DNA from 3 places in the Pseudarthrobacter sp. 10T415 genome. Region 1 is predicted to be linked to each of the others. Evidence: riboswitches for the same ligand, from Rfam matches in the RefSeq annotation. Region 1 holds a riboswitch; each other region holds the start of a gene.
The links. A riboswitch is a leader RNA that binds a small molecule or an ion and turns the genes downstream of it on or off. The one in region 1 is predicted to bind S-adenosylmethionine.

Region 1 (7,888 bases):
ATGCCCACCACCAGCCCGGAGAACAACACGAACAGTTCGGCGCCGCTGACGAAGCCCACTGCCTCCTGGGTCAGCAGCTGGAACAGCGATGTCATGCCCAGGTGGTTGACCACCACGAAGACAATGGCCATGCCGCGGAGCAGGTCCACCCGGGAATCCCGTTTGGAGGGGTCGCCGTAGCCCCAGGCCGTGGCAGCGTTAACCCTGCGGGGAATCTGCCACAGTGCCACCAACAGGAGGATCAGCGCCGCTCCCACAGTCCAGGCCGCGGCGCCCGTCAGTGTGTTGGCCCGTTCATAGCTGCCGCCGGCGCCAACCTCCGTGACGGGTCCGGTCACCATTGACGAATCCTTCAGCCGGGCGTGGGCAGCCGCGGCTACGGTGGAGTTGCCGGTCAGCAACCAGCTGATGCTCGCTACACCCGTGTCCCGGGTACTGGTCCTTTCGTCCCACACCACCATGGCGGTCTTCGGGAAGTTGGTGGACGTGGCGGCCCCCACCACCTGGTCGAACCAGCCGGCCTTGACGTCCACCTCGGAGGCGCCGCCGGCTGCGGGGCTGTAGAAGGCAGCGGTCTGCAGCATGAACGGCTTGCTGCGGCCGGCTGAATAGTCCCTGTAGAAGTTTTCCCCGCCGGAGGCGGTGAGCATCTCCTGGAGCTCGCCTGCCCGCGGCACCGTGTTCACCGCCGCCCCGCCGGCCGTATCGTCGTGGAAAGCGGTCAGGCCCACCCAGTCCACGGCGTCATCGCCGGGATAGTAGGGTTCGTAGGCGCTGTCCGCCCCGTCCCACGTTCCGTCATCGTTGGTGTCCAGCAAAGCGAAGCCCTCACTGCCGGGAGCGGGCGCATTCCGGCTCCGGGCGAAGGGATAATCCTTGCCAAGGTACGGCTCCCACACCATCAGCGGGCCGCCGCCGGACGTCTTGAAGGCGGCGGACACCGCACGGAAGGCGTTGCGGTACGCACCGGGCTGCTGGCCCCATTCCACCCAGCTGGCATTCATGTCCGGGGCAAAACGGATCAGCACCTGCCCGGTGAAACCCGATGTCAGCCGCCGCACTTCCCCGGCAAAGGACGCTGCGGCAGCGTCATCAATCTGGTCGAGCGGCACAGTGGGCTTCACAGTGAACATCGCATGCGAACCCTGGAGTGACGCCTGCTCCAGGAAGCCCCGGAGGTTGTTCTGCTCCGAGGGGCGGTACGGCAGGGCGAGGTCGTGGCCGTAGGCGGCGGGAGATGCTCCAAGCCGTTCGGCGAAACCGGCAGCGGAATCTTCACCCCACTCCAGCACCGCGCCCAGCAGGGGTTTTCCCTCGTCCGGGTTAAGGTCGGCGGCGCTGGCGGCGCCTGCGGGCAGCACCACGGCACACGCTGCCAGAAGCACAACGGCAAGGAATGTCCACACCCTCGACGCGCCCGCGCGGAACGATTGGACCGAAGGTTTGGTGCGTCGTCGCGCGGATGTACGCATGCTCATGGAACCCCCCGGTGCCGAAGACCTGATGGGGCAGCGGCCCCACCTGTACTTTATCGGTCGAAGCCCGCCGGGAATGCATGCAGGAAGCAGCGAAAAACCCGCCCACCTGCGGCAATGCCGCCGTCGGGCGCTGCCCGGAAAGCGCCCGGCACGCCTGTGACCCTGTGTTTCCGGTTCAGTTACGGAAGATGACGACGGCGGCGGTGCGGCTCCCGGCGGCAGGTGTTACGTTTTTGGGGAGTAATGAGTACCGGCGCCAAGCCCTGACTGGCCGGTCGGCAACCCTCCTTCCACGGCGGGGTGCCTCAGGTGAATACTCGGCATATCGACCGATTCGAGCTGCAAGCGTGAGAGAAGGAGATCCGTCATGTCTGACGCACCTGTCCCTGAAGAGAAATTGTCCTACCGCCTGATCAGCGGCCCGGACGACCGCGCCTTTTGCGAGCGGATCTCGGCTGCCCTGGCGGAAGGGTACGTGCTGCACGGCAGCCCGGCAGTGACCTTCAACGGCAGCAGCGTCATCGTGGCCCAGGCCGTGGTGCTCCCGGCAGCCATCGCCTCCGCGGACGCCGCCGTCGCCACCGCTGTGGACCACCTGGAATCCGCCACTGAAGAACCCGAATTCGACGGCGAGGGCCACGCATGAGCTACGCAGGAGACCTGACACCCCAGGAGGCCTGGGCCAAACTGGAGCAGGGCGCCATCCTGGTGGATGTCCGCACTGAGGGCGAATGGGCGCACATTGGCATCCCGGACACCAAGGCCACGGACAACGATCCCCTGTTCATCCAGTGGACGTTTCCGGGCGGCATTCCCAACCCGGAATTCATAACCGACCTTGAGCAGCAGGGCCCGGAGAACCGCGGCACCGAGCTGCTGTTCCTGTGCCGCTCCGGGCAGCGCTCCATTGCGGCGGCTACGGCGGCAACCCGGGCGGGCTTCATCTCCTACAACGTCCTGGAAGGCTTCGAAGGCGAACCGGACCGTTACGGCGAACGCACCGTCAACGGCTGGAAGAACCGCGGCCTGCCCACCAACCTCGGAAAGAACTAAGTGACCTTCAACGAAGATGCCGCCGGCTGGAGCCCTGACACCCAGGCCGTCCGCGGGGGGCTGGACCGCACCAACTTCCAGGAAACGTCCGAGGCGATTTTCCTCAACTCCGGGTTCGTGTACGAGTCCGCCGCCGCTGCCGAACGCGCCTTCACCGGCGAAGACGAACGCTTCGTCTACTCCCGCTACGGCAACCCCTCGGTGGCCACGTTCCAGGAACGCCTCCGCCTGCTGGAGGGCACCGAGGCATGCTTTGCGACGGCGTCCGGCATGTCCGCCGTCTTCACGGCCCTCGGCGCGCTGCTGGCTGCCGGGGACCGGGTGGTGGCTGCCCGCTCGCTGTTCGGCTCCTGCTTCGTGATCCTCAACGAAATCCTGCCGCGGTGGGGCGTGGAGACCGTCTTCGTCGACGGCCCTGACCTGGACCAGTGGCGGTCCGCCCTGTCCGAGCCCACCACCGCTGTCTTCTTCGAGTCTCCTTCCAATCCCATGCAGGAAATCGTGGACATCGCGGCGGTCAGCGAACTTGCGCACGCGGCGGGTGCCACGGTGGTGGTGGACAACGTCTTCGCCACTCCGCTGCTGCAGCGCTGCGGCCAGCTGGGGGCGGACGTGATTGTGTACTCCGGCACCAAGCACATCGATGGCCAGGGCCGGGTGCTGGGCGGGGCCATCCTGGGTACCAAGGAATTCATTGACGGTCCCGTGAAGCAACTGATGCGCCATACCGGGCCCGCCCTGTCCGCGTTCAACGCCTGGGTGCTCACCAAGGGCCTGGAGACCATGGGACTGCGCGTCAGCCACTCCTCGGCCACGGCGCTGCGGCTCGCGGAATGGTTGGAGCAGCAGCCCGCCGTCAGCTGGGTGAAGTACCCGCTCCTGAAGTCCCACCCGCAGTACGGGCTCGCGGCCAAGCAGATGAAGGCCGGCGGCACGGTACTCACCCTTGAACTGGCACCGTCGGGCGGCCGCTCCGGCAAGGAGGCCGCCTTCGCACTTTTGGACGCGCTGCGGGTCATCGACATCTCCAACAACCTGGGCGATTCCAAGTCCCTCATCACGCACCCGGCCACCACCACGCACCGGGCCATGGGTCCGGAGGGCAGGGCTGCGATTGGCCTGACCGACGGGGTTGTGCGCCTGTCCGTGGGGCTCGAGGACGCCGAGGACCTCATCGGCGACCTGGAACAGGCCCTCAAGCAGATCTAGCCTGTTTCCGCGGCGGCGACGCGGGTCCGGACCCGGACGGCGACGCCGGTGGTGTGCCCAGCCTTGATGCCAGTGGGGGCAGGCTCCCCGGCAGAGCGGGTCAGGACTGCCGGACCCGCAGCAACTCGGGCGCCGTATCCGCCTCCGAAACCTTGAGGGTATCCCGCATGGTCACGTTGACAGCGTGCTTCACCACCGCACCGAAGCCGAAGTCCCCGGGCTGGCCTGCCAGGGCCTTTTCCCGCACCTGGCGCTGCTCAGCCGAGCCCGTGCCGCGGGCGATGATGTCCTCCACGCCTTGCCGGGCCAGTGTCAGCTCACCCTGCTCGTCCAGCACCGGGGCGAGGTAATCCACCAGCGACCGGACCACATCGGCGGCGCGTGCCGGACGGAAGTTGCCAAAGTCCAGCAGCTCGCCCGTGAGCCCGGAGTTGCTGGCCTGCCATGATGCCATCCGCAGCAGGACCGTGGGGACCGGAGCCGGGTCCACGCCGTCACGCCACTCCCTGCTGGCCGACTCCACCAGCGCCCGCACCAGGCAGGCGATCAGTGCGGCGTCGTCGGCGCGCAGGCAGACGTCCGCTACCCGGACCTCAACCGTGGGGTGGTTCCGCGAGAGCCGCGCGTCAAAATACAACATGCCTTCGTCGAGCATCACGCCGCTGTCCAGGAGCCGCGTCACCACCCTGCGGTACGCAGGGTAGGTACCGTAGACGGCCGCTGGTCCGGACGTCGGCCAACGGTTCCAAGCCTGGGTCCGGTAGCTTTCGAAGCCGGTGGGCAGCCCGTTCCAGAAAGGCGAGTTCGCACTGAGCGCCGTCAATACCGCGAGCTTGTCCCTGATCCGGTCCAGCACCGCCACGCCCTCATCCGGTGACTCGATGTAGGTGTGGACGTGGAAGCCGCAGGTCAGCTGTTCCTGGGCGGTGAGCCCGAAACGCTCCAGCATCCGGGCGTACCGGGGGTCAGGGGTGGTGTGGCTGGTGGATCCCAGCGGTGAGGTTGCGAGCGCCGCAACCCTGGCATGGTTCTTCTGCGCCGCCTGGTCCGCGAGGGACCGGCCGGCACGGATCTGGTCCAGCAGCGTTCCGTAGTCCAGGCACGGGCGGGTCTGCGTCTCAATCTGCTCAAGTTTCAGCTCGGCACTCAGGCCCATGCCGTCGTCGTCCGCTTTGTCCTTTGCGGCCGGTGCCTGCGGAAGCTGCGGCAAATCATCTGCCGCCACGTGCCGCCCGGACAGGAGCGCGTCAGCAAGGGCGAGCGGTTCGCCGGACTCCGGATCAACAATCAGAAGCTCTTCCTCAACGCCGAAGGTACGCATAGTCACATTCTGCGGCAGGGACGGGACATTTGAAGTGCCCCGCCCCATCATGACGAAGAGTGAATGTCAGCCCTGGAAGTACTCAATCCTGGCGCCGATGGTGTTGAGCCGCTCTGCCAGGTCCTCGTACCCGCGCTCGATCACGTAGATGTTGCGGAGCTCGGACACGCCGCGTGCCGCCAGCATGGCCAGCAGCAGGCAGGCGGCCGGGCGCAGCGCCGGCGGGCAGCCCACTTCGGCAGCGCGCCATTTGGTGGGGCCGTTGATGTAGATCCGGTGGGGATCGAGGAGCTGGACCTGAGCGCCGAGCCGGTTCAGCTCCGTCAGGTAGATGGCGCGGTTCTCGTACACCCAGTCGTGGATCATCGTCTGGCCGGTGGCGTTGGCGGCGATGACGGCGAAAAACGGCAGGTTGTCGATGTTGAGGCCAGGGAACGGCATGGGGTGGATCTTGTCCTCCGGCGCCTTCAGCTCCGAGGGCTTGGTGGTCACGTCCACCAGCCGGGTCCGGCCGTTCCGTGCCACGTATTCGCCGGAGATTTCCAGCTGCTGGCCCATCTGCCCCAGCGTGGCCAGTTCGATCTCCATGAACTCGATGGGCACCCGGCGGACCGTGACCTCGGAGTTCGTCACGATGCCCGCGGTGATCAGGCTCATGGCCTCGATGGGGTCCTCGGACGGGAAGTACTCGATGTCGGCGTTGATGACGGGCTTGCCGGTGATCCTCAGGGTGGTGGTGCCCACGCCTTCGATGGTGACGCCCAGCATCTGCAGGTAGAAGCAGAGGTCCTGCACCATGTAGTTGGGGCTGGCGTTCCGGATGACCGTGGTGCCCTCACGGTGGGTGGCCGCCATGATGGCGTTTTCCGTAACGGTATCGCCGCGCTCGGTGAGGACGAAGGAGCGGTCCCGTGAATCAGCCGACGGCGCCTGGACAGCGTAGAAACCGGCCGTGGCTTCCACGGACAGCCCAAACTGGCGCAGGGCCTGCATGTGCGGCTCAACGGTACGGGTGCCGAGGTCGCAGCCTCCGGCGTAGGGAAGCCTGTACTCGGCGGACTCGTCCAGCAGGGGGCCCAGCAGCATGATGACGCTGCGGGTTCGGCGGGCAGCCTCCACGTCCATTGAGTCGAGGTCCAGGACGGCGGGCCGGCGCAGGCGGAGGTCGGTGGCGTTGAGCCAGGTGCATTCCACGCCGATGCTGGTGAGCACCTCCACGATGCGGTTGACCTCTTCGATCCGGGCCAGGCGGCGCAGGACGGTGGTGCCGCGGTTGATGAGGCTGGCGCACAGCAGCGCAACTCCGGCGTTCTTGCTGCTGTTCACGTCAACCGAGCCGGACAGGGTGCGCCCGCCCTCCACCCGAAGGTGGGTCATCTGCGGTTTACCCACGTTGACGATGCTCCGGTCGAAGATGGTCTCGAGGCGCTGGATCATTTTCAGGCTCAGGTTCTGTTTGCCCTGCTCCATCCGGGCCACCGCACTCTGGCTGGTTCCCAGCTCAGCGGCCAGCTGGCCCTGGGTCCAGCCCTTCTCGCTCCGGGCGTTCCTGAGCATGACGGCTACGTGTTCAGCGGTTTCCTGGGTCATGCAGCGAATATATCATCTATGAGTTTTTGGTGGCCAATTAGGCGGGTTACAGCTCTATCAAGCTCCTTTTTTATCTTTTCTATGCGATAGAGCCGGCCCGCGGCGTTGCGCCTTGTCCTCTCCGTGATACCGCGGGAGACTGGAACATAAGTTTCCTCAAGCAATAAACGGAGCCCCACATGCCCCGGACTCGAGCCCACCTGCCAGTGTTCAGGCTGGCATGGCTGCTGGTGGCAGCAGTAATATTCAGCTGCGCCGGGCCCGCGTGGGCTGATCCCACCGATTCCCCGGCAGGGCCGCAAGGGGGCGGCAGCAGCCAGTCCCTGCTCGGCAACGACGTTTCCTGGCCCCAGTGCAACGCAGAACTGCCCGGAGACCAGGCGTTCGCCATAGTGGGCGTCAATAACGGTTTGGCCAACAACACCAACCCGTGCCTGCAGGAACAGCTCGAATGGGCCGAATCGTCATCCGGGGCAGTAGCCTCGCAGCCCGAGGCGCAGCTCTACATCAATACTGCCAATCCCGGGCGGGCCGGTTCCTGGTGGCCTGTCAGCGACGAATACCCCACCGGCTCGAAGGTGCACAACCCATACGGATCCTGCAAGGCCGGGGACTACGGCACGGCCTGCGCCTACATGTACGGCTACGCCAAGGCCTTTGACGCCGCCTACGTCCGCGGAGTGACGGACCCTGCGGACTACGTCTGGTGGCTGGATGTGGAAACCGAAAACACCTGGTCCAGCAGCAAGGATGCCAACCGCACCGTCCTGGAAGGCATGACGGATTTCTTCCACAGCATCGACGCAGCAGGTGTGGGGATCTACTCCACCGGCCAGCAGTGGCACAGGATCGTGGGGAACGTCAGCACCTCCAGCAACCTCTACCCCTTGCCCAGCTGGCTGGCGGGATCCCGCAATGCAGCATCAGCGGCCACCGCATGTTCGAAGTCCCCGCTGACCGGCGGCGGGAAAGTGGTGCTGACGCAGTTCATCCACGCCGGACTGGATTACAACCACGCCTGCACCTAGCGGGTCAGTTCCCGGCCCACACCATGTTCCAGGTGCCGGCTGACACCGCCGCCGTGACGGCCAGGCCGGCCATTACCAGGCCGCCGGCCAGGACCCACACATCCAACAGCGTGTAGGTGGATTCACGGGCCCACGTGCGTGGCCCGCCGCCGAAACCGCGCGCTTCCATGGTGACCGCCAGCCGCGACGCCCGCCTGATCGCCTGGACC
Region 2 (7,888 bases), on a different contig from region 1:
TCCATGACGCGCATGATGGCGTCGTCCACCCAGCCGCGCAGGAACCCTGCGAGGAGACCCAGCAGTGAACCCGCCACCAGCCCCACCGCTACCGCAACGGCTGTGGCCGCCAGGGACGTGGCGGAACCGTGCACCACCCGGGAGAACAGGTCCCTGCCCAGGCTGTCCGTCCCGAACCAGTGCTCGGCGGACGGCGGTTTGAGCCGGGCCGACGGAACGCCGGTGTCCGGCGGCCAGTGCGTAAAAGCCCCGGGGATCACGGCCCACAGGATCACCACGGCGATGACCAGGACGGCCAGGACCAGTCCGGGGCTTTTGGGCAGGACCCTCGCCGTGCGGGCAAGCCTGGCCACCGCAGACGGTGCTGCCTTACCCGGCACGACGGCGGCGGCCGCGGAGGTCTGTCCGGCGCCGGCCGCCGGTTCCCCTGCCTCCTCCCTCCCGGGGTAAGTCGCGCCAAGTGCGTCCGCTGCCGGTCCCGGGCTGTCCCGGAGAAGTTGCTGCGACATGCTGCCTCCTAGGCGGTGGCCTTGGCCGCGGTGTTGATGCGGGGGTCCACGAGCGGGTAGATCAGGTCAACAACCAGGCTGGTGATGACGAAGATGGCGGCGGCCAGTACCACGAGTGTCTGGACCACCGGGATGTCACGGCTGTTGACGGCCGTGACGGTGAGCCGGCCAATGCCGGTGCGCGAGAAAACCGTTTCGCTGACCACGGCCCCGGCCAGCAGGTTTCCCACCAGGATGCCCAGCATGGTCAGGGTGGGGATGGCCGCGTTGCGCAGGGCGTGGCCGAAGTGGATCAGCGCGTCGCTGGCCCCCTTGGCCCGGATCTGCTCAATGTACGGTTCGCCGAGGGTCTGGTGCAGGCTGCGGATGAGCAGCTGAGCAATCACCGCCGAGGTGGGGATCGCCAGGGTCAGCGCGGGAAGCACCAGGCTCTGGGCGCCGTCGTTCCCCAGTGCAGGAAACAGCCGGAGCCTGAAGGAGAAGAACTGCAGGAGCAGCAGCCCGATCCAGAAAGTCGGCACCGCGATGCCCAGCGGCGGCAGCGAGGCCACCAGCTGGCGGACCCAGCGGTTCCGGCTGAACGAGGCCGCGATGGCCAGCGCACTGCCCAGCAGTACGGCCAGCGCAAACCCGGCCGCCGCAAGCTTGATGGTTTCCGGCAGGACCTCCCCCACTGCCTGCGTGGCGGCCACACCGTTCTTGATGGACACGCCGAAGTCCAGCTGCAGGGCCTTGAACAGCGCTATCACGTACTGCTCGTGCAGCGGCCGGTCCAGCCCGTACTCGCTGCGCAGCTTGGCCACCAGCGCCGGGTCCACCGAGTTCTGTTCGTCCCCGCTGGCCATGATGCTCACGGCGTCCCCCGGGAGGAGGTAGAGGATCAGGAAGGACACGGTGTACGCGGCCCAGAGGACGAACGCCCCCTGCAGCAGCCGCCGGCCGACGTAGCGGATCACTGGGACAGCCAGGCGTCGTAGAAGTCCAGGCGGCTGGAGGCTTCGAACGCCAGGCCGTGGACCTTTTCGTTGGCGGAGATGGTGGTGGACAGTTCGTAGAGCGGGATCGAGTGGGCGTCCGTGATCAGGGTTTCCTGTCCCTGGTCCACCAGTTTCTGGCGGGCGTCCTTGTCCAGTGCTGCGGCCTGCTCGCCCAGGGTGTCGTCCACGGGAAGTTTCTCGCGCAGGTTGCTGCCGCCCCGGGCGGTGGTGGAAGCGAAGACGGTGCGCAGCACGTCCGGGTCGCTGCGGGTCAGGTTGCCGTAGGAGAAGTCGTAGTCTTTGCCGGCCTGCGCGGCGGTGACGTCGGCGATGGTGGTGAACTTCAGCTGAAGGTCCACGCCCACGGCTTTGAGCTGCTGCTGGACCAGTTCCAGGACTTCCTTGGGCGACTGCCAGTAGGTGACCTTGAAGGCGAGCTTCTCGCCGTTCTTTTCCCGGACTCCGTCCGCCCCGGCCTTCCAGCCGGCGTCCTCCAGAAGCTGCTTCGCGCCGTCGGGATCATGGGCCAGCAGCCCGCTGAAGTCCTTGAAGTACGGCGTGGTGTGGGACAGCACGCCCTTGGCGGGCTGGTCCTTTTCGGTCAGGAGAGTGGAGGTGATCTCCTCACGGTTGATGGCCTTGGAGATCGCCTGGCGGACAGCTGTTTCCTTGAGCTTGGGCGTGGACTCGTTCGGGTACAGGTTGTAGACGACGCCGGGGTTGGCCCTGGTTTCGTTCCAGAAACCGTTGCCGTTGAAGAGGGTGATGTCCGCCGCGGAGATGGCCGCCGTCGCGTCGATCTGGCCGGACTGCAGGCTGCCGGTGCGGTTGCCGGCCTCGGGAATGATCTTGAAGGTGACCGTGTCCAGGTAAGCCTCGCCCGTGTTGGTGTTGGTGGCGGCCGGCCAGCTGTAGCCGGCGCGGCGCTCCAGCACCGCTTCCTTGTCCACGGTGTAGCTCTTGACGTTGAACGGGCCGGACCCGGAGAACTTCCCGGCGCAGCGGTCCGCCTCGGACAGGGACGCTGACGACGGCGAAAGCAGTCCCAGCGTGAAGGTGGATGTTGCCTGCAGGAACTGGGCGTTCGGCTTGCTGAAGTCCACCACAACGGTCTGCGGGTCCTTGACGGTGATGGCACTGACGTCACTGAGGTAGGTGGAGCCCAGGCTCGCCTTGGCCCCCAGTGCCTTGATCGCTTCGAAGTTGGTCTTCACGGATGCGGCGTCAATGGCCGTGCCGTCCGCAAAGGTGGCGCCGGTGCGGAGAGTGAACGTGAAGCTGGTGGCATCGCCGTTGGATTCGAACTTCTCCGCCAGCCAGGGCACGATTTCGCCGGATGTCGGGTCCTGCGAGGTCAGCGACGCCACGGTCTGCCGGGCGATCGCGATCGCATCGTTGTTGCCCACCTGCTGCGGATCGATGCAGCCGCGGTCCACGGACAGGGCAAAGTTCAGGTTCCCGCCGGACACCGGGGTGGCGTCGGCGGTTTGCTGCGTGCCGGCGTCGGCCCCGCCTCCGCAGGCCGAGAGCAGCAGGGCTGCGGTTCCAAGGAGGCCGACGACGGCGGCGGGCCGGCGGAAGGGACCGGCGGGCAGGGTGCGGGGCTGGTTCGGGCGGGGCTGGTTGGAGCGGGTCATGCGACGTTTTCGCTTTCGGTCAGGCCGCCGTCCAGGGAGGCGCGGCGGGTCAGCGGGGCGCGGAGGCCCAGGTTTTCGCGGAGGTTGGTGCCTTCGTATTCGGTGCGGTAAACGCCGCGGTCTTGCAGGCGCGGGACGAGTTCGTTGACAATCTCGTCCAGCCCGCCGGGAACGATCCAGGGGGTGATGTTGAAGCCGTCAACGGCGCCGGCGTGGGCGTATTCGGCGAGCTTGTCGGCGATGCCATCGTAGGAACCCACCAGGCCGCGGCCGTTGAGCCGGGAGCGTGCGGCGACGAACTGGCGGATGGACTGGCCCTTGTCCTTGGCCTCCGCGCGCCACTGGGCCGCGAGTTCCTTGGCGCTTGCGCCGTGGAAGGCGTTGCCGCGGGTGGGGTTGGTGACGTCCACGACGGGGTCCGTTTCGGGAAGCGGACCGTCGGGGTCGTAATCGGTGAGGGTCCGGCCCCAGAACTGTTCCAGATACGCGATGGACGTCTCGGGGCCCACCTGCTGTTCGCGGACCCATTGGTGCTTCTCCTCCGCCTCGGCCTCGGTGGCGCCAAGGATGAACTCCTGGCCGGGGAAGATCTTCACGTCGTCGGCGGGTCGGCCAGCCTTGAGGGTGCGCGCCACGATGTCCTCGCGGAACCTTTTGGCGTCCTCGAGCTCGGCGTGCCGGGAGAAGATCACGTCGGCGTTCCGGACGGCGAAGTCCCGCCCGTCCGCCGAGTCGCCGGCCTGGAAGAGCACCGGATGGTGCTGTGAGGAGCGCGGCAGGCGGCCGGTGATGTCGACGTCGAAACTTGCGTCCGTGCGCCGGACGGGTGTGATGCTGCCTTCTTCTAGCCAGCGCCCGGCATCCCGGGACCCGGCGATTGCGCCGTCGGCCCAGGAATCCCAGATCGCTTTGGCTGTCTGGACGAAGGCCTCGGCCCGGATGTAGCGGTCCTCGTGCTTGAGGAACCCGCCGCGCCGGAAGTTGGCACCGGTCCAGGCGTTGTCCGTGGTGACGATGTTCCAGGCCGCCCGCCCGCCGGAGAGCAGGTCCAGGCTGGCCAGGCGGTGCGCCAGGTCTGCGGGATCGTTGTAGGTGGTGTTCTGGGTGGCCACCAGGCCGATGTTGGTGGTGACGGCGGCCAGGGCCGCGAGGGCTGTCTGGGCATCGGGGCGGCCGGCGACGTCGAGGTCGTGGATGCGGCCCAGGTGCTCGCGCAGGCGCAGTCCCTCGCCGAGGAAGAACGCGGAGAAGAGGCCGCGCTCCGCCGTCTGGGCCACCCGGCGGAAGGATTCGAAGTCCGTTTGGGACCCGCTCTCCGGAGTCTTCCAGACGGTGGTGTGGTTGACGCCCTGGAAGAAGACGCCGAACTGGATCTGGCCGTTGCCGGCGGGGCGGTGGTGGGTGCTCATGATGCTCTCTTTCAGGCCGCGGCGTAGCGGTTGGCGGGGCGGGGAAGGCCGAAGGTTTCGCGGAGGGTGGTTCCGGTGCGCGGTGCGGCCACACCGGCACGGCGCAGTTCCGGCAGCACCTGGGCGGCCAGTTCGGGCAGGTCAACGTCCAGGACGGCGGGGTGGAGCCGGACGCCGTCGGCTGCCCGGAACAGCTCGACCAGCAGCTCGACGAGCCCTGCCGCACTGCCGACGTACCTGGCGCCGCCCTGCCAGGGTTCGTACGCATCAAGCTCCGCGAGGCGCTCCGCCGCGGCCTGGCCACGGGAGTCGAGGACGACGTCGAGCTCCACCAGGGTGCGCGGGGTTCCGGCCGCTGCTGCCGCAGTCGCCGCGGCCGCCAGTCCGTCAACGGAACCGGCGGCGGCGAGCGCCACATCCGCTTCGACGGCGGGGATCAGGTCCGCCGGTGCGAAGACCACCAGCTGGCCCTGCAGCGGGCGGGGAATGATGGACGGGCCCTTCACGGAGAATCTGTCACCGTCAAAGTCGGCGTAGTGGAGCTTATCCCGGTCCAGGTAACGGCCGGTGGCTGCGTCCCGGATGACAGCGCCGTCCTCCCAGGAATCCCAGAGCCGGCGGCCGGCCTCCACCACGTCCGCTGCCTCGGCCAGGACATCGGCTTCGGCGAGTGCCTCGCGGCCCACGGACTGTGCCTCGGCGGGTTCGTTGGCGGCGCTGACCAGCCAGCCGGCCCGGCCGTGGGAGGAGTAGTCCAGGCTGGCCAACTGCGTGGCCACATGGAACGGCTCGGTAAACAGCGTTCCCGCTTCGGGAACCAGGCCGAGGGAGCGGGTCAGCGGAGCCGCGAAGGCCGCGCGCTGCACGGCGTCGATCCGGCCCGCGATGCCGGTGCTGCCGGCATCCAGTACGCGGGAATCGCGGAAGGTGGCCAGGTGGAAGCCTGCGATGTCCGCGGCCTGCACGGTTTCCCGTATCCGGCCGCCGCCCAGCAGGGCGCCGGGAAGGTGGGCGGCGCGGCGCCACGCAGCCGGGTGGGCGCCGTCGCCATCGAGCTCGAGCGCCACTATTTTGGAGCGCAGTTCAGGTACAGGTGTTGAAGCCATGGTTTCCTTCTTCAGGGCCGCAGGGCGGCCGGGACGACATTCACTTGCCGCGGGGCGGCCAGGTCTGTTTCCGGAGCACCCCGCCACAAAATGCCTGAGGGTTGCCGCAGCACCAGCCGGTCCTTGGCGTGCTGACTCTTGACCTATGGCTTGAATGTAGGAGCCGGTCCAATGCGTTGACAAACGCGGTTGTCGCGCGGCGTCAACGCAGGAAATCCCGCGTCAAACAGCGGTTTTTGGCGTCATCTGGGCTCTTCGGCCCACACCCGGAAGCGGGCTCCGTGACGGCCTGTTTCCCCGGGTTTAGCCCGGTGACAGGGCCGCTTGGGACCGGGTGGGCAGGCTCGTAGGGTCATGCCATGCCTACCGCTTCCGCTGTCCCCCTGTCAGTACTCGATCTCAGTCCAGTCCCTGCCGGGCAGTCGGCCGGTAACGCGCTGCGCAACAGCATTGACCTTGCTGTAGCGGCCGAGGGCCTTGGCTACCACCGCTTCTGGCTGGCCGAGCACCACCTGAACCCCGGCGTCGCCGGTTCCGCCCCGCACGTGCTCTCCGCCCTGGTTGCCGCGGCTACCCGGACCATCCGCGTGGGCACGGCCGCCACCATCCTGGGTAACTACCGGCCGCTGCAGGTGGCGGAGAACATCGGCACGCTCGCGGCCGTGTACCCGGAACGGTTGGATTTGGGGTTCGGACGGTCAGGGCAGCCCAGCATGCCGGCCGCGGATTCGACGGGTGCAGGACGGACGACGGCGGAGCCCGCCTCCGCCGTTTACGGCTCCGGCGCGGGTGCGGGCGGTGCTGGTGCTGGTGCGGACGGCACCGCGCTTCATGCGGGCTCAGCCGGCGCGGGCGCTCCGGCGCAACCGGACGAGGGAGCCCGGGTGGTGGACGGGCTCCTGGTCCCGGCGGCCCGGCGGCTCTTCAATTCCGTCCTCCCGCGGAAGTTCCGCCTCCAGGCCGAACTCCTGGGCCGCGAACCCGGCGACGCGGACAACTTCGAAAGCGACGTCCAGGACGTGATCGGGTTCTTCACCGGCGGCTTCCGGACCCGGCACGGCGAGGAAATCACTGTCACTCCGGCGCGGGGCACCACGCCCCAGTTCTGGATCCATGGTTCAACGGCCGGTCCCAGCGCCCGCCTGGCCGGGAAGCTCGGCCTGCCGTTCGGGGCGAACTACCACGTCTCCCCCGCCACCGTGCTGGATTCGGTGGCCGAGTACCGGGCCCATTTCAAGCCGTCGGCCGCGCTGGCGGAGCCATACGTCACCGTCTCCGCGGACGTCCTGGTGGCCGATGACGGGCAGACCGCCCGCACCCTTGGTGCCGGTTATGCCGCCTGGGTGCACAGCATCCGCACCGGCCACGGCGCCATCCCCTACCCCGCACCCAGTGACGGCGGCCGCCTGGATGCGCAGGCAGCCGCACCCGAAACCGGGGCTCCGGACCTCATCCGGGACCGGGTGGAAACGCGGTTCGTGGGCGGCGCGGCGCAGGTGGCGGACCAATTACGCGACCTGCAGCACGCCACGGGCGCCCAGGAACTGTTGATCACCACCATCGCCCACAACCACCGGCACCGCGTGCGCTCCTACGAACTGCTGGCTGCCGAGTGGGGCCTGGCCTGAAGTTTGTCCCATCACCATCCACACACGAGAAGGAAAAGTCATGACCACTGAAACCGAAACAGACACGCAGCTCGTCACGGCCGCAGAAGCCGCCCAACTGATTGCCGGCGGTGCATTGCTGGTTGACGTCCGCAGCGACGCCGGACGCAACAGCACCGGGGCAGTCCCGGGAGCACTGGTGGTGGACCGCGGGCGCGTGGAGGAGGATTTCGGCCCCGGTTCGGACAAACGCCTGGCGCAGGTTGAGGGCACGGACCAGAAGATCGTGGTGTTCTGCGGCTCCGTGAACGGCTCCGGCCCGGTTGCACGGAAACTTGAGCTGCTCGGTTACGCCAACGCGGTGCACGTTGACGGCGGTTTCCCCGCCCTGCGCGACGCCGGTGTACCGACCACCGGGCCCGTCGACACCGCTAGCTAGGCGTCCGCCGATTCCCTGGGCCGGGGAACCTGGCCCGGCACCGATCCCGGCACCGACAGGCGCCACCCGCCAAAGAACCTAGTCACTAGAAACTCAGTCGATAGGAACTGAGTCGACGGGAACTGAGCCGCGGGACACCGACGTGGCAGGCAGCGGTGCGCCGGGCACTGCGGCGCGGGCCGTCGTCGTACTTTCCTTTCCGGA
Region 3 (7,888 bases), on a different contig from region 1:
CACCACTCCGCCGGCAGCGGGTTTCCGGGGCCTGCCACCACCACCTTGATGGCCAGCACCGTCCACAGGACCAGGCAGCCGGCGATGAAGTTGACCAGCGTGGCGGCAATCGGGGTGCCGTAGTGCACGGTTGCGGTGCCGTTCATCGCCTGCTGGAAACTCATCAGGAAGCCCGCCACCACGGGCAGCAGGAGGGGCAGCAGCAGCGCGGCAGCCCCGCCGCCGGACTCCGCGCCGGAGCCGGATGTGGCGAAGCGCGGGGACACGGCCCAGGCGACAGCGGCGATGGTGAGGATGCAGCCGACGATGCGGATGCCGGTGACGGATTTCTTGCCGGCGGGGCCCAGGCCCAGCCGGTCCACCAGCAGGCCGCTGACCGTCTGGCCCGTCACGGTGGCCACCGTAAAGAGCGCTACGCCCAGGATGCCGACAGTGAAGGTCTGGGCAAACACGAACAGCGCGCCGATGCCGCCGGCCAGGACGTAGGCGGGCGGGAACGCCCGGCTGCGGACGGCGGGAATGATCCGGGCAAGGCCGGCCCGGCCACGCGGCAGCAGCAGCGAGATGAGGATCATGACCAGCAGTCCTGTGCTGAAGCTCACCACCGCGGCGCTGATGCCGTCGTCCAGCCGGGCACCCAGGGCGCCGTTGATCCGGCCCTGGACGGGAATGGCAAGGCCTGCGCCCACCGCCAGCGGCAGGCCTGCAAGTACGGGCAGGCGGGAGGGGGAGGTCATTGGATCCACCTTACGTCAGGCATTATTGCTCTATGAGCATCCCCGTTGACGACGTCCCCATCCGCGACACCATGATCCGGCTGGGCCAGCTGCTGAAGCTTGCCAACCTCGTGGAGGACGGCGTGGAAGCGGCGGAGCTGATCAAGAACGGGCTGGTGAAGGTCAACGGCGAGATCGACGACCGCCGCGGCCGCCAGCTGCACAACGGCGACACCGTCACCGTGAACGGCCAGACCGTGCGGGTGGTCGCGCCCGAGGCCTAAGGCCGCCGCCCGTCGTCGTCCGTCCTATTTCTTCAGGACCTCGTGGGTGAGGAATTCGCCCACGTGGCCAATCTCCTGCTGGTTGATGCCGTGCCACATCCCTGTGTAGAGCACCTTGGTGAGCTTGACGTGCTTGCGCACCCAGCCCATGGTGTAGTCGATCTTGTCCTCCGTGATCACCGGGTCCTGCTGGTCCCGGCCCCAGAACATGGGCACGGTGCCGTCCAGCTCGGCGTCCTTGAACGTGGGGTCGCTGCCGGCGTTCACCACGAACCCTGAAAGTCCGACGACGGCTGCGAAGTCCGCGGGACGCTGCCGCAGGAGGGTGGTGGCCATGGCCATGCCCATGGAGAAGCCGAGCAGGGACACCGAGGGGTGCCCTTCCCTGATGGTGTCGATCCAGTCCAGGACGTACGCGGAGGCCTTCTTGACCCGGTCCAGCGAATAGTCGATCGAGGCCGTCAGCGGGAACCAGGTGAAGCCCGGGCCCATCGCGATCGGTGCACGGACGGAGGCGACGGCGAAGCCGCCGGGCAGGAGGTCCGCGAGGCTCAGCAGGTCCTGCTCGTTGGCGCCGTATCCGTGCAGGAGCACCAGCAGGGGTTTACCGTCCCGCTCGCCTTCAGGGTGCGACCACAGGACGACGGGGGCAGGAAATACTTCGGCTTCAGTCATGGTTTCCATTCTTACAGTTACCCGAAAGTAACAACCTACGTTCGCGTAGGCAGCGAGGCGGAAGGCAGGATAGGACCCGTGACTGACGCAAGCCCCCTCCAAAGCCCCATCACGGACACCGGTTCCCACCCCTGGACCCGGTACGTGGCCATGGGCGACTCCTTTACCGAGGGCATCGGCGACCCCGAGCCCTCAAGCCCCGGCGGCTACCGCGGCTGGGCCGACCGCGTGGCAGAAGAACTGGGCCGGACGCTGCCCGACTTCGCCTACGCCAACCTGGCCGTCCGCGGCCGGCTGCTCCAGCAGATCGTCGACCAGCAGCTCGCTCCGGCACTGGAGCTCAAGCCCGACCTGGTGACGCTCTCCGCAGGCGGCAACGACCTGATCCGCCCCGGCGGAGACCCCGACGCCCTGGCCGAAAAGCTGGATTCCGTGGTGCAGATCCTGTCCATGGGCGGCGCCACCGTGGTGCTGTTCAACGGTCCCGATACCGGCTCGTCGGTGCTGGGAAGGATCCGCAGCAAGGTTGCCATCTATAACGAGAACCTGCGGACCGTGGCAGCGCGGCACGACGCCGTGATTGCAGACATGTGGTCCCTGCGGCAGCTCAGCGACCCCCGGATGTGGGACCAGGACCGCCTGCACTTTTCTCCGCTGGGGCACCACACCATCGCAGCCATGGTGCTCGAGTCCCTGAACGTGAAGCACACGCTCGAACCCCGCCACCCCAAGCCGCTGCCGCCGAGCACCTGGCGGGAGGCCCGCACGGGCGACCTCGTCTGGGCCCGCGAATACTTTGTGCCGTGGGTGCTGCGGCGCCTGCGCCACCAGTCCTCGGGCGACGGCATCACAGCCAAGCGTCCGACGCCGGGTCCCGCCTTTGGACCGGGCGTTCCCCTGGGTTCGGGGGAAGGTCCGCTGGGGACGGCCGACGCAGTGCGGCGCTGAGCTGGTCTGGTCTGGTCTGGTCTGGTCTGGTCTGGTCTGGGGCAGCTTGCCGGTGACCGCCGGAACGGCATGCGGTCCGTGACCGTTAAGCTGGAAAGACCCACTCGAGAGGCGCAGCACCGTGAGTAACCTGTTTTTCTGGATCATCATCCTGTCGTTCGTGATCCCGATGGCCATGCGCATGTACCGGAAATCGGTGGCCAAGCGGAACCACGACCAGAGCTTTCCCGGCCGGTACCCCGAGCAGTTCCCCGGTGCCGGCCAATATCCCGGCAGCCAGAACCCGGGCGGCCAGTTCCCCGGTTCCGCCGGGCCGCAGAGCAGGCAGCCGCGCGATGGCTACACCCAGCAGGACTACTACTCGGGCGGGTTCCGGCAGATCGGCCAGCAGGCACCGAACGTCCCCCAGCCCGGGCCCTACCAGTACGGCCAGCCGCCGGTCCCCGGCCAGGGCGGGCAGCCCTTCGGTCAGCCGCCGTACGGGGAGCAGCAGTTCAACCAGCCTCCCTACAACCAGCCCCAGCCCGGCCAGCAGCAGCCCGGCCAGCAGCAGCCCGGCCAGCAGCAGCCCGGGTACCCCGCGCCGGAACAGCGGGCAGCACCCGCCAGTCCCCCGCCGCCGTCGGCCCCGCAGGGATTCCGGGCCCGGAAACTCGCGGAACTGGACCAGAAGTACAGCAACGGCGAAATGTCCATGGAGGACTACATGGCCCGCCGCAGCGAAATCATGAACGGCTAGCCTGCGCCGCAGAAAGCCTCTAAGGGCCTCCGGGCGCCATCACGTCCCCGGGATCATCAATCAGAGGCTTGTTCGCGCCACCTGCCCGTGAGGGTTCGGATCCGCGGACAAGCCTCTGTTTTATGTGCGGGCCGCGCTGCTAGGCCAGGAACTCCGCCCGGAGCTGGGCGCCCAGCTGGCCGATTTCGGTAAGGAAGCCATCGTGGCCGATGGGCGCCTGGATGAGGTGGACCTCGACGTCGCCAGGCAGGGCCCGGGCCAGCTCGTGTGACTGGGACGGGAAGTAGAGCCGGTCCGATTCCACGGCCGCCACGAAGAACCGGGCGGTGGTCCGGGCGAGGGTATCGGCCAGGCTTCCCCGGCCGCGGCAAACGTCGTGGCTCATGAGCGCCTCGGTGAGGGCGATGTAGCTGTTCGCGTCGAAGCGCCGGACGAGCTTGCTGCCCTGGTGGTCCAGATAGCTCTCCACCTGGTACCGGCCCCTGCCGGCAAGGACCCCGCCCTGCAGCGGCGACTCCGAAGCCTGGGCTTCACGGCCGAAGCGGTACTCCAGCTCGGCGGCCGACCGGTAGGTGATGTGGGCAATGCGGCGGGCGAGCGCCAGGCCGTCCTCGGGGCAGGGACCGTCGTAGTAGTCGCCGTGGTTGAAGTTCGGGTCCTGGCGGATGGCCAGGGTCTGCGCCTGGGCGAACGCTATCTGTTCGGCCGTGCTGGCGGCTCCCACCGAGATGACGGCACAGCGCTGCACCCGTTCGGGGAACGTGACGGCCCATTCCAGGGCCCGGGCGCCGCCCATGGAGCCGCCCAGCACCGCGTACCAGCTCCTGATGCCCAGCTGGTCCGCCAGGCGGGCTTCAGCTTCCGTGCTGTCCCGGAGCGTCACCAGGGGGAACCTGGAACCCCAGGGCTTGCCGTCGGGGCCGGGCGAGGACGGCCCGGTGGAGCCGTAGCAGCCGCCCACAATGTTGATGGAGACCACGAAGAAGCGGTCAGTGTCCACGGGGGCGCCGGGCCCGGCCAGGTGTTCCCACCAGCCTTCCTCGTCGGTGTCCCCGCGGGTCACATGCGTGCTGCCGGTCAGGGCGTGCTCCACCAGGATGGCGTTGCTGCCATCGGCGTTCAGGGTCCCCCACGTTTCGTACGCCAGGGTGACGTCCGGCAGGAATCCACCGCCCTCGAGCTGCAGGCCACCGATGGAGGCATAGCGGACAATTCCGTGTTCGGGTGCGGTTGTACGGGCGACGGTAACCGTCATGGCAAGACCTCTTCTACGCGCTTGCCCGCCGTCGTTTACCGGCAGGCCAGGTCTTCACCCGGGGCACCCCGCCGCGGAAGGAGGGTTGCCGGCCAGCAAGCCGGGGCTGTCACTGGCACTCATGACCTGGTTCGAGTGTACGAAACACCCCCCGCTGATGGCCAAGCATGTGACTGGTTGTGACTTGGCGGTCCGCGCTGCCTTTCCCGGACGGCTGACCGGCGGAAAGGGAGGCCGGCCGCCTGGCCGGCCTCCCGCCGTCGTACGTCTTTGGCTTAGCCGGCCGCGCCCTTGGCGGCCCGGAAGCCCGCCTCAAGGTCTGCCAGGATGTCATCGATGTGCTCGATGCCCACCGACAGCCGCACCAGGCCGGGGGTCACGCCCGCTACCGCCTGCTGTTCCGGCGTCAGCTGGCTGTGGGTGGTGGAGGCAGGGTGGATCACCAGGGACCGGACGTCGCCGATGTTGGCGACGTGCGAGTGCAGTTCCAGGGCGTCGACGAACCGCTGCCCCGCTTCGGCTCCCCCGGCAAGGTTGAAGGCGACGACGGCGCCCGTCCCCTTGGGCCCGTACTTGCGGCCGCGCTCGTACCAGGGGCTGGACGGCAGGCCTGCGTAGGCGACGGATTCGACGTCGTCCCGGCGTTCCAGCCAGCGGGCCACCTCGGTGGCGTTGGCCACGTGGCGTTCCACGCGCAGGCTCAGCGTCTCCAGGCCCTGGGCGATCAGGAAGGCGTTGAACGGCGAGACGGCCGAGCCGAGGTCCCGCAGGAGCTGGACGCGCGCCTTGAGGATGTAGGACAGGTTTGCGCCGAGGAGGCCGTTTTCCCCGAGGTCCCTGCCGTAGACCAGGCCGTTGTAGGTGGGGTCCGGGGTGTTGAAGCCCGGGAACCGTTCCGGGTCCTTGCTGAAATCGAACTTGCCTGAGTCGACGATGACGCCGGCGATCGCCGCTCCGTGCCCGCCGAGGTACTTGGTGGCCGAGTGGACCACGATGTCGGCGCCCCATTCCAGGGGACGGATCAGGTACGGCGTGGAGAGGGTGTTGTCCACGATGAGGGGCACGCCGGCCTGGTGCGCCACCCCGGAGATGCCTTCGATGTCCAGGACGTCCTGGCGCGGGTTGGAGACCACCTCGCCGAAGAACAGCTTGGTGTTGGGCTGCACGGCGTCCCGCCACTGGTCCAGGTTGTCCGGGTCAGCCACGAACGTCACGGTGATGCCGAACTTCTTCAGCGTGTGGGCGAACAGGTTGTAGGTTCCGCCGTACAGGCTGGGGCTGGCCACGATGTGGTCGCCCGCCTCTGCGATGTTCAGGATGGCGAAGGTCTCCGCGGCCTGGCCGGAGCTGAGCAGCAGGGCGCCGAGTCCCCCTTCGAGGCTGGCGATGCGCTGCTCCACGGCCTCCTGGGTGGGGTTGCCGATGCGGGTGTAGATGGGGGCCAGTTCCGCCAGGGCGAACCGGTTGGCCGCGCTTTCGGCGCTGGGGAACACAAACGAGGTGGTCTGGTAGATGGGCAGGGCCCGGGCGCCGGTGGCGCCATCGGGCTCCTGGCCGGCGTGGATCTGGCGGGTTTCGAAGGACCAACCGTTGGACATTCAAGGCTCCTTTGACATGGGCCCGGCATGCTGTGAGCACCGCGGGCCGCGCTTGCCGCCCGGCCGTTGCCGGACAACCAGGTCCTCACCCGGGGCACCCCACCGCGGATGGAGGGTTGCCGGCCAGCGAGCCGGGGCTTGGCGCTGGCACTCATGACCTGCGCCCAGTGTAGGAACACCTTGGCGGCGGCGGACAGGATTGTGACGAACATGGTCTCCGCGGCTGCCGGCAGGGCGGAAAACTGATCCCCAAGAAAATGGAAATTTCGAGTAAGGCAACCCTAAGCTGAGAGCCCGATCACAAAGTGCCAAGATGTTGGCATGCGCATGGATCACGTCTCTTACGCCTGTGAACACGATGGCCTCGCGGCCACTACCGAACGAATTGCATCTGCCCTCGGCGTTGAGGCAGTGAAAGGCGGGGTACATCCCCGGTTCGGAACCCGGAATATGATCATCCCGCTCGCGGGCCACAAGTACCTCGAAGTGGTGGAGGTCCTTGACCACCCCGCCTCGGACAAGGCTCCCTTTGGACAGGCCGTACGGGCCCGTTCCGCGGCGGGCGGCGGCTGGATGGGCTGGTGCGTCGAAGTGGACGACCTCGCCCCGTTCGAGGAGCGCCTGGGCCGCGCGGCCGTCAACGGCAACCGCAAGTTCCCGGACGGCCGGGAACTGGTGTGGAAGCAGATCGGCATCCTGGGACTCATCGCCGACCCCCAGGTCCCGTACATGCTCAAGTGGCAAGGCGACCCGTCGCTGCACCCGTCCAACGCCTATGACAGCAGCCTCAAGATGAGCTGCCTGACCATCGCCGGCTCCGCTTCGCGGGTCACCGAATGGCTGGGCGAGCCGGTGGAGAAGCCGCTGGAGGACGTGGCTGTCGAATGGGTGGCCCCGCACGGCACCCCCGGCATCCTGTCCGTCACGTTCGAAACCGCCAATGGAGCCGTCACCCTCTGACCCTCCACCTGTGGTCCGGTTGCACACCGGACCACAGACGCGGACGCCTGTCCGCACCAGCTTCGGCCGCTATCAGCTTGTGACAACGGCGTCACCTGCTGATAGCGGCCGAATCCGTTTCCCGGCGAATCCACTCCCCCGGCGAGACCTGCCTACCCCAGGCCGACGGCCTTGCCGAACAGGCTGAAGCCCACGAACGCCACGATGTCCAGCAGCGCGTGCGCGATGACCAGCGGCATGACGCGTTTGGTCCGGGTGTAGATCCAGGCGAAGACAATGCCCATTACCACGTTCCCGATGAAGGGACCGAAGCCCTGGTACAGGTGGTAGCTGCCGCGCAGCACCGAACTGACGGCAATCGACAGCGGCACGCTCCACCCGAACTTGCCGAAGCGGTCCATCAGGTAGCCCACCACGATCACTTCCTCCACGATCCCGTGCCGGATAGCGGAGAGGATCAGCACCGGCACGGTCCACCAGTAGGCGTCCAGGGCGCTGGGGATGATGGCGGTGGTGATTCCAAGGGCACGTCCGGCAGCGTAGAGTCCCAGCGACGGGATGCCGATGAGTGCGGCCAGGCCCACCCCCTGGAGCAGGTCCTTGCCCGGACGGGCGAAGGTGAAGCCCAGTTTCGTGAAGGCTGATCCGGACCCCGCTCCAAGGTCCCCGGAGGCCGCCTGCCTGGAGCCCGCCAGGAAGTACAGCACCAGCAG

Region 2: another riboswitch for S-adenosylmethionine. It lies ahead of AC1DBN_RS13725 (LLM class flavin-dependent oxidoreductase); the one in region 1 lies ahead of AC1DBN_RS07875 (DUF1737 domain-containing protein).
Region 3: another riboswitch for S-adenosylmethionine. It lies ahead of AC1DBN_RS14765 (bifunctional o-acetylhomoserine/o-acetylserine sulfhydrylase); the one in region 1 lies ahead of AC1DBN_RS07875 (DUF1737 domain-containing protein).

The regions. Positions count from the first base shown of each region.
Region 1 covers NZ_JBFTHJ010000004.1:72,740-80,627, reverse strand. The annotation lists gene opgC (OpgC domain-containing protein) at 1-1,478, opposite strand, end outside; SAM riboswitch class IV at 1,718-1,832, shown strand; gene AC1DBN_RS07875 (DUF1737 domain-containing protein) at 1,846-2,124, shown strand; gene AC1DBN_RS07870 (rhodanese-like domain-containing protein) at 2,121-2,531, shown strand; gene AC1DBN_RS07865 (O-succinylhomoserine sulfhydrylase) at 2,532-3,740, shown strand; gene AC1DBN_RS07860 (glutamate--cysteine ligase 2) at 3,841-5,061, opposite strand; gene AC1DBN_RS07855 (UDP-N-acetylglucosamine 1-carboxyvinyltransferase) at 5,128-6,651, opposite strand; gene AC1DBN_RS07850 (glycoside hydrolase family 25 domain-containing protein) at 6,831-7,679, shown strand; gene AC1DBN_RS07845 (energy-coupling factor transporter transmembrane component T family protein) at 7,684-7,888, opposite strand, start outside.
Region 2 covers NZ_JBFTHJ010000010.1:27,974-35,861, forward strand. The annotation lists gene AC1DBN_RS13705 (ABC transporter permease) at 1-509, opposite strand, end outside; gene AC1DBN_RS13710 (ABC transporter permease) at 518-1,465, opposite strand; gene AC1DBN_RS13715 (ABC transporter substrate-binding protein) at 1,462-3,123, opposite strand; gene AC1DBN_RS13720 (NtaA/DmoA family FMN-dependent monooxygenase) at 3,120-4,532, opposite strand; gene AC1DBN_RS13725 (LLM class flavin-dependent oxidoreductase) at 4,544-5,638, opposite strand; SAM riboswitch class IV at 5,674-5,782, opposite strand; gene AC1DBN_RS13730 (LLM class flavin-dependent oxidoreductase) at 5,998-7,266, shown strand; gene AC1DBN_RS13735 (rhodanese-like domain-containing protein) at 7,307-7,684, shown strand; gene AC1DBN_RS13740 (MFS transporter) at 7,778-7,888, opposite strand, start outside.
Region 3 covers NZ_JBFTHJ010000011.1:85,921-93,808, forward strand. The annotation lists gene AC1DBN_RS14735 (DMT family transporter) at 1-737, opposite strand, end outside; gene AC1DBN_RS14740 (RNA-binding S4 domain-containing protein) at 770-1,000, shown strand; gene AC1DBN_RS14745 (alpha/beta hydrolase) at 1,025-1,675, opposite strand; gene AC1DBN_RS14750 (SGNH/GDSL hydrolase family protein) at 1,754-2,623, shown strand; gene AC1DBN_RS14755 (hypothetical protein) at 2,745-3,362, shown strand; gene metX (homoserine O-acetyltransferase MetX) at 3,502-4,617, opposite strand; SAM riboswitch class IV at 4,630-4,744, opposite strand; gene AC1DBN_RS14765 (bifunctional o-acetylhomoserine/o-acetylserine sulfhydrylase) at 4,893-6,215, opposite strand; SAM riboswitch class IV at 6,259-6,374, opposite strand; gene AC1DBN_RS14770 (VOC family protein) at 6,537-7,175, shown strand; gene AC1DBN_RS14775 (CPBP family intramembrane glutamic endopeptidase) at 7,328-7,888, opposite strand, start outside.